Regions from separate parts of the Georgenia wutianyii genome, predicted to be linked through region 1. Evidence: riboswitches for the same ligand, from Rfam matches in the RefSeq annotation. Region 1 holds a riboswitch; the other holds the start of a gene.
What was found. A riboswitch is a leader RNA that binds a small molecule or an ion and turns the genes downstream of it on or off. The one in region 1 is predicted to bind S-adenosylmethionine.

Region 2: it holds a riboswitch for S-adenosylmethionine, as region 1 does, so the genes downstream of both, FE251_RS05465 (LLM class oxidoreductase) here and FE251_RS15040 (methionine ABC transporter ATP-binding protein) in region 1, are expected to answer to the same signal.

What each region holds. Positions count from the first base shown of each region.
Region 1 covers NZ_CP040899.1:3,383,437-3,387,604, forward strand. Annotated here, with positions in the region: gene FE251_RS15030 (MetQ/NlpA family ABC transporter substrate-binding protein) at 1-710, opposite strand, end outside; gene FE251_RS15035 (methionine ABC transporter permease) at 734-1,411, opposite strand; gene FE251_RS15040 (methionine ABC transporter ATP-binding protein) at 1,408-2,388, opposite strand; SAM riboswitch class I at 2,399-2,484, opposite strand; gene FE251_RS15045 (CPBP family intramembrane glutamic endopeptidase) at 2,614-3,387, shown strand; gene FE251_RS15050 (lysylphosphatidylglycerol synthase transmembrane domain-containing protein) at 3,458-4,168, shown strand, end outside.
Region 2 covers NZ_CP040899.1:1,220,346-1,224,513, reverse strand. Annotated here, with positions in the region: gene FE251_RS05475 (DegV family protein) at 1-361, opposite strand, end outside; gene FE251_RS05470 (universal stress protein) at 364-1,248, opposite strand; gene FE251_RS05465 (LLM class oxidoreductase) at 1,353-2,321, opposite strand; SAM riboswitch class IV at 2,596-2,721, opposite strand; gene FE251_RS05460 (iron ABC transporter ATP-binding protein) at 3,053-3,808, opposite strand; gene FE251_RS05455 (iron chelate uptake ABC transporter family permease subunit) at 3,805-4,168, opposite strand, start outside.

The sequences.
Region 1 (4,168 bases):
TTGGCGAACGGGTTGCCCTCGCCGGACTCCAGGACGATGGCGTCCTCGGCGGGGTTGAGGTCGGCCTCGAGGGCGTAGTTGCCGTTGACGACGGCGGCGTCCAGGTCCTGCAGGCTGCGCACGAGCTGGGCGGCCTCGAGCTCGACGAGCTCGATGTCCTTCGGGTTGTCGGCGACGTCGAAGATCGTCGGGTCCTCGACGTCCGCGAGGGTGAACAGGCCCTCGGACTCGAGCAGCTCGAGCGCGCGCGCCTGGTTCGACGGGTCGTTCGGGACGCCGACCTGGGCGCCGTCGGGCAGCTCGTCCAGCGAGGTCACCGTCTCGGAGTAGATGCCGTAGGGCTCGATGTGGACGCCGTCGAAGTGGGCGAAGTCGTACCCCTTCTCGGCGACCTCGGCCTCGAAGTACGGCAGGTGCTGGAAGAAGTTCGCGTCGAGCTCACCCTCGGCGAGCTGGACGTTGGGCTGGACGTAGTCGGTGTACTCGATGATGTCGAGGGTGAAGCCGGCGTCCTCGGCGAGGTTCTCCTGGACGAACTCGAGGATCTCGGCGTGGGGGGTCGGGCTGGCACCGATGACGATCGTCGCGATGCCGCCGGACTCACCGGTGGCGGCGGCCGGCTCCTCCTCGGCGGTGTCGCCGCAGGCGGCGAGCGCGAGGGTGGTGACGGCGGCGAGCGCGGCGAGCAGCACGGGTCGGGTGGTGCGCATGGGTTGGGTCCTCTCGGTGGGGCTCAGCGGTGGTCGACGAGTCGCACGACCCGGTCCCCGAGCATCTGGATCAGCTGGACGAGCACGATGATCACGACGACGGTCACGACCATGACGTCGGTCTGGAAGCGTTGGTAGCCGTGGTTGACGGCGAGCGCACCGAGGCCCTCGGCCCCGAGCGCGCCGGCCATCGCGGAGTAGGAGATGAGCGTGATGACGGTGACGGTGACGCCGCCGACGAGCGCGGGCAGTGCCTCGCGGACGAGGACGCCGCCGACGATCCCGAGCCGGGAGGCACCGACCATCTGGGCCGCCTCGACCTTCCCCGGGGCCACCTCGCGCACCGCGTTCTCCACGAGCCGGGCGAAGAAGGGGATGGCGGCGACGGCGAGGGGGACGACGGCGGACCGCCACCCGTAGGTGGTCCCGGTGAGGAGCCGGGTGAGCGGCAGGATCGCGACCATGAGGATGATGAACGGGATCGAGCGCCCGACGTTGACGACGACGGACAGCACCGTGTTCAGCGCCGGCGCGGGGCGCAGGCCCCCGGGCGCGGTGACGACGAGCGCGAGGCCGAGCGGCAGGCCGAGGAGGATGGTGATGACGGTCGACAGCCCCGTCATGTAGAGGGTCTGGAGGGTCGCCTCGGGCAGCTGCTCGGTGATGACCCGGTTGGCGAGGGCGTCCTGCAGCCAGCTCACGGCGCCACCTCCTCGACGTGGACCCCGGCCGCGCGCAGCTCTCGCTGCGCGACGAGGGCGGCGGACACCGGGACGGACAGTCGCAGCCGGCCCACCCGGGTGCCGGCAAGGGTCTCGATGGTGCCGGCGGAGACGTCGGCCTCCTCGCCGAGCGCGGCGACGGCGGCGAGCACCCGGGCGGTGCTCACCTCACCGCCGAAGGACAGCTCGAGGGTGGCGCGGCCCTCCTCGCGCGGCTCGGGAGGCAGCGGGACGAGTGCGCGGGCCAGGCGGGTGCCGTGGTCACCGGCGACGACGTCGATCGGCCCGTGCTCGGCGACGCGGCCGTGGTCGAGGAGGCTGACCGAGTCGCACACCTCGCGGACGACGGCCATCTCGTGGGTGATGATGAGGACGGTGATCCCGAGCCGGTCGCGGACGTCGCGGATGAGCCCGAGGATCTGGCGGGTGGTGTCGGAGTCGAGCGCCGACGTCGGCTCGTCGCACAGGAGGACTGCGGGCTCGGCCGCCAGCGCGCGGGCGATGCCGACGCGCTGCTTCTGGCCGCCGGAGAGCTGGGCCGGGTAGGCGTCGGCCCGGTCGCCGAGCCCGACGAGCTCGAGCAGCTCGCGCACCCGCTCGTCGCGACGCTCGCGCGGCACGCGGGCGACCCGCAGCGGGTAGGCGACGTTGGCCGCCGCCGTGCGCGCCTCGAGCAGGTTGACGTGCTGGAAGACCATCCCGATGCGGCGCCGCTGGCGGCGCAGCTCCCGCTCACCGAGGCCGGCGAGCGGGACGCCGTCGATGCTCACGGTCCCGGAGGTCGGGCGCTCGAGGGCGGTGAGGCAGCGGACGAGGGTCGACTTGCCGGCCCCGGACTCCCCGACGATCCCGTGGATCGCGCCGCGCGGGACGTGGAGGTCGATGCCGTCGAGCGCGACGACCTCGCGGCCACCGCGGCTGCGGTAGACCTTGCGCAGGTCGGTCAGGCTGATCACGAGAGACGTCCTTCCATCGGTCCTGGCGGGAGCACCCGACGGATCGGGTTGCTGCAGCGTCGACGAGCCAGGTCTCTCGGCTGCTCTGGATGGTGGCCACATCGTAGGATCGCGAATCCGGGTCCTGGCAAGTGCGTCCGGCTGGCGAGACGTGCGTCTTGCCATCCGGGCGCCACCGGAGATGCCCGGCGAGCCGCCCCGCCCGCCTCCTGCTATAACCGCTTCATGCCGCCGCGCACCGACGCCCCGGCCCGCCGGCTGCGGACCGAGGTGTGGATCGTCCTCGGCCTGTCCCTCGGGCAGTCCGGGGTGTACGCCGTCGTCAACATCATCGCCCGCCTCACCGCCGAGGCGCCGCTGCGGCAGCAGACCACCGCGCTCAACCCCTCGCGCTCCCCGCGCCCCTACCTCGACCTCACCTACCAGCTGCTCAACATCGGGTTCGCGCTCGTGCCGGTCGCCCTCGCGCTCTTCCTCCTCAGCGAGCCCGGACGGCGCGCCACCAGCCGCATCGGTCTCACGTTCTCCCGCCCCTGGCGCGACCTCGCCGTCGGCGTCGGCCTCGCGGCGCTCATCGGGGTGCCCGGGCTCGGGGTGTACGCGCTGGGCCGCGCGCTCGGCATCACCGTCGAGGTGCAGGCCGCCACGCTCGACCAGTACTGGTGGACCGTCCCGGTGCTCATCCTCGCCGCGCTGAAGAACGCGCTCCTCGAGGAGGTCATCGCAGCCGGCTACCTCATCGAGCGGCTCGAGCAGCTCGGCTGGCGCCCCGCGTCGGTCGTCGCCGCGAGCTCGCTGCTGCGCGGTTCCTACCACCTCTACCAGGGCATCGGACCGGGCCTGGCCAACGTCGCCATGGGCGTCGTGTTCGCCGAGTACTACCGCAGACGACGGCGCACCATGCCGCTCGTCCTCGCCCACACGCTCATCGACGTCGTCGCCTTCGTCGGCTACTCGCTGCTGCCGGAGTCCGTGCTGCGGACCCTCGGACTCACCTGAACCGCCCGGAAAGGGCCACGCCCACCCGGCTCCCGCGTCTGCGCAGGCCGCACGTCCTAGAATCGGGCGCATGACGGAGCGGCCGGGCGACACCCGCACGCCCGCGCCCGGCGCCCCGGAGGCGCCCCGGCGCAAGGTGCTCCTCGTCGACCTCCCGGCCGTGCGCGTGCGCCGCCCGCGCGACCTCCTCGAGCTCGTCATGTCGGCGCTCGGGATCGGCGTCGTGCTCCTCCTCGCCGTCTACGCGCACGCGACGGCGATCGGGGTGACCGAGGACGTCCAGTCCGCCGCCGCGCTCGTCCTGCGCCAGATCCTGCTCCTGCCCGTCACGGTGCTCGAGGGTGTCGTCACCTTCTTCCTGCCGCTGTTCGTCGTCGCCATGCAGCTCGTGCGGCGCCGCTGGCGCTCGGTCCTCGAGGCGCTCGCCGCGGCCGTCGTCGCCTGGTCCCTCACGACCGCCGCGGTGTGGCTGCTCGACTCCTACGGGCCCAGCGCCCTGTCGGTCGGCCTGACGATCACGAGCGAGGGCGACAGCGTCATCGCGATGAACCCGCTCGTCGCCGCGCTCGCCGCACTCCTCACCGCGATGGGCCCGCGCGACCGGCGGCCCTCCGTGCGCTGGTCGTGGAACCTCCTGTGGGTCGTGCTCGCCCTCACCGTCATCCGCGGAGCACTCACCCTGCCCGGCGCCGTCGTCACCGTGCTCCTCGGCCGGCTCGTCGGGCTCGCCGGGCGCCTGCTCGTCGGGGTCTTCAACGAGCGCGCCGAGGGCATCGACCTC
Region 2 (4,168 bases), 1.3 Mb from region 1:
CCACGGTGCGGGTGTCGACGACGTGCACGGGCGCTCCGCGCCGGGCGGTGACCTCCTGCGCCGCCGCCCTGGCGGCGTCGACGGTCCCGGACAGCTCGGCGGACAGGTGGAGGCAGACGACCGCCCCCGCACCGTCGTCGAGGGCGGCGTCCATGGCCGCGGCGAGGTCGGCGCGGCTGGGCTGGGAGGTGGTCGCCGTCCCGCCGGCGCGCAGGTGGGCGGCCAGCACCTCCCGGCTCGCGGCGTCGTCGGGACGGTCGGCACCCTCGACCTGCACGCGCAGCGGCACGACCCGGATCCCCAGCGCGTCCGCGGTGCTCCCGGGCAGGGAGGCGGTGGAGTCGGTGAGGACGGCGACCACGGTCAGTGGGCGTCGTGGCGGGTGCGGACGACCGCGACGACCGGGGCCCGGTTCGCCACGCCCCGGCTCACCGAGCCGAGGAGGAGGCCGGCGAGCCCACCGCGTCCCCGGCTGCCGACGACGACGATGCTCGCCTCGGCCGCCGCGTGGACGAGGGCGCGTACCGGTCGCTCGTGGACCAGGCGCAGCTCCGCGGGAACGTGGGGGAAGCGCCGTCGCCAGGTCTGGAGCCGCTCGGCGGTGTGCTCGGCGTGCAGTCGCGCCACCTCGCGGTAGTGGTCGCCGAGGACGGGGATGTCCTCGAGGAGGGCGTGGTCGTCCTGGCTCGCCTGGACGACGACGAGGTCGGTCCCGCGCCGGGCCGCCTCCTCGAAGGCGTACTCCATCGCCTCGGGTGCCCCCTCCTCCGGGTCCATGCCCACGACGACGGGCGCCGTGTCCCCGCCGGGCGGCACGTCGCGCACGACGACGACGGCGCAGGCGGCGTGGGCCGCGACCTTCTGGGCGACGGACCCCATGAGCGCGTCGTCGGACTCCCCCAGCCCGCCGGAGCCGACGACGACGACCACCGCGCGTCGTGACGCCTCGACGAGCGCCTCCGCCGGGGACTCGACGAGCACATCGCGGGTGACCTCGAGCCCGGGGTGGGACTCGAGCACCCGCTCCACGACGGCCGACACGATGCGCTCACCGGTCTCGGTCACCTCGGGCGGAGGCGCGAAGTCCCAGGCGTGCGCGTGGGTCACCCACGGGAAGGCGTAGACGATGTGGAGGCCGGCGGAGCGGCGTGCGGCCTCGCGGGCCGCCCAGTCGACGGCGAGCTCGGCGTTCGCCGACCCGTCGGTACCGACGACGACGCTCCCGGTCGGGGGCTCCTCGGTGACCATCGCACTCCTCACGCAGGCTCGGGCGCGGGCGGGACGGGCCCGCGCCCCCATCCTGCCACGAGGGGTGAGGCGGGGTCCGCGCCGCCCGAGACCCCGCGGCCGTCTCAGTCCCGGACGCGCCCGACCTCGGCGCCGGACGTCGCGACGAGGCCCCGGGCCTGCAGCGCCGGGATGATCCCCCGGATGAGGCGGGTGACGTCCGCGGGGATCGAGCCGGGCAGGACGACGAACCCGTCCGCCGCGCCGGCCTCGAGCCACTTCTCGATCGTCGTGACGACGTCGCCGACGGTACCGACGGCCTCGAGCGCGCCCTCCCAGGAGCCGGTGCCCCCGGCGATGTCGCTGAGGAGGTCGGCCCGCGCCCGGGCGGACTCGTAGTCGGCTGCGATGACGGTGCGCAGGTCGACGAGGACGCGGACGGGCGGGCGCCCTGCGGCCCGTGCCGCGGAGCGCACGGCGAAACGCAGCTCGCGCGCCCACCCGAGGTCCGCCTCGCGCAGCCGGACGACGTCGGCGAGCTCGGCCACGGCCGGCAGCTCGGCCTCCTGCTCCAGCGGCAGGACGACGGTCGGCCGCTGGCTCGAGCGGGCCTCGGCGGTGCGGATGAGGTCCTCGAGCAGGTCACCGAGCTGCGGCAGCGCGCTGACGCGCTCGTCCCGCCCACGGGAGACCTGCAGGCCGGCCCAGGAGCCGCTCTTGCGGTTGAACTGGGCGAGCTCGGCGGCGACGGCGGCGTCCGCCCGGCCCAGCTGCACGCTGGGGACGAGCCCGGTGCCGCCGGCGCTGGGGCTGATGCGGCGGGCGGCGATCACGGGGTCGAGCCAGGCGTTGGCGCGCGGCGAGGCGTCGGCCCGGAGGCGGAAGTCCTCACCGAGCGTGACGAAGGAGACCCCGCCCTTGTGCGCGGCACGGGCGTAGGAGGCGAGGCGCACGAGGTTGGCCTGCTCGGCGGGCAGCCCGGCGGCCGCGCCGCGGTCGTGGGCGGGGGCGCCGAGGCCGGAGAGGTCGAGGGCGATGGTCGCCGTGGTCGAGGTGGTCTCGGTGGTGCGGGTGGGGAGGAAGGCAGTGGACATGACGGGTCACCGTTTCGGCTCGCGGCGCGTGTGACGCGCCCGAAGGAAGTGGGCTGGGCCGCCGGGTCCGGCGCGCGGCGTGTCACTCGCCGGCGGCCGGGGCTGGCCCAGGGGTGATGCGCCGGCTCGGGGCCGAGGCATCGCGGGTATGTCTCAGGCGGACATACAGGGGCGAGCCCACATGCACATCGAGGCGCCGCTTCGGCTGGTGATCGGCCGGGGGCTCTGGTGCGTGGTCATCGCCGTACTTCCTTCGTGCTCGGCACCTGTCGGTGCGCCGCGTTGCCCCGCGCTCGTCGCGGGGCCAGGTCATCACCCGGGGCACCCACCGCACGTGGCGGGTTGCCGACCAGCAAGCCGGGGCTTAGCGCGCTCGAGGCGCGCACTGGTGCTCTGAACCTGGCGCAGACGCTAGTCGCGCCACGTTCCGCGTGTCAACCACCCCGTCTCACCCCCCAAGACGCGGCTCGACGGGTCCCCACCCTGTCCTCCCCGCCCACCGCCGCGCCGCCGCGCCTGACGCCTCCGGCCTCACGCCCCGGGGCCGACCGCGGGTGAGACGGCCGAGCGCGGGTGACACCGCGCCCGCGCCCGGCGGTCTCACGCGCGGTGGCGCTCAGAGGCAGTCGCGGCCGCGGCCCAGCTCGCCGCCGGGCACCGTGATGACCTCGCGACAGCCGACTTGCGCGCGAGAGCCGACTTCCAACAGCCGACTTCCGCGCGGCGAGCCCTCAGTAGTAGACGGCGAGCGGGCCGTTCGGGCCGGGGATGACCCGGACCGGGGTGTCGAAGACCCGGGTGAGGACGTCGTCGTCCATGATCGACTCGCACGTCCCGAACTCCGCGATCTTCCCGTCCTTGACGGCGCAGATGTGGTCGGCGTAGTGGCTGGCGAAGTTGATGTCGTGGAGGACGACGACGATCGTGCGTCCCAGCTCGGCAGCGGCGCGGCGCAGGTGCTGCATCATCTGGACCGAGTGGCGCATGTCGAGGTTGTTGAGCGGCTCGTCGAGGAGGACGAACTCGGTGTCCTGGCACAGCACCATGGCGACGTAGGCGCGCTGGCGCTGCCCACCGGAGAGCTGGTCGAGGTAGCGGTCCTCGAGGTCGCCGAGCTCGAGGAAGTCGATCGCCTGGCTGACGAGCTCCTCGTCGGCGGCGGTGAGGCGGCCCTTGGAGTAGGGGAAGCGGCCGAAGGCGACGAGCTGGCGCACGGTGAGCCGGGTGACGAAGTGGTTCTCCTGGCGCAGCACCGACACGATCTTGGCGAGGTCCTTGGAGGCGGTGCTCGTGATGTCGTAGCCGGCGATCTCGATGGTCCCGGCGTCCAGCCCGAGGAGGCGGCCGATCATCGTGAGCAGCGTCGACTTCCCGGCGCCGTTGGGGCCGATGAGGGCGGTGATGCCACCGGTGGGGATGGTGAGGTCGACCGGCCCGATGACGACCTCGCTGCTGTAGTCCTTGCGGACGTCGGACAGGGTGATCACAGGCGGCCCTTTCGCAGGATGACGACGAGGAAGACGACACCGCCCACGAGCTCGATGATGATCGAGACGACGCCCTGGGCGTAGAAGACGTGGTTCATGACGAAGTACGCGCCGGCGAGGACGACGAAGCCGATGAGGACGGCGACGGGGAAGACGTGGCGGTGGTCGTGGGTGTCGGCGAACTGGTAGGCGAGAGTCGCGACGAGGAACCCGAAGAACGTCATCGGCCCGACGAGCGCGGTGGACACGGCCATGAGGACGGCGACGAGGACGAGCACCTTGACCAGCTCGGCGCGGTGGCTCAGGCCCAGGCCCGTCGTCGCGTCGCGTCCGAGGGCGAGGACGTTGAGCCGCCTGGCG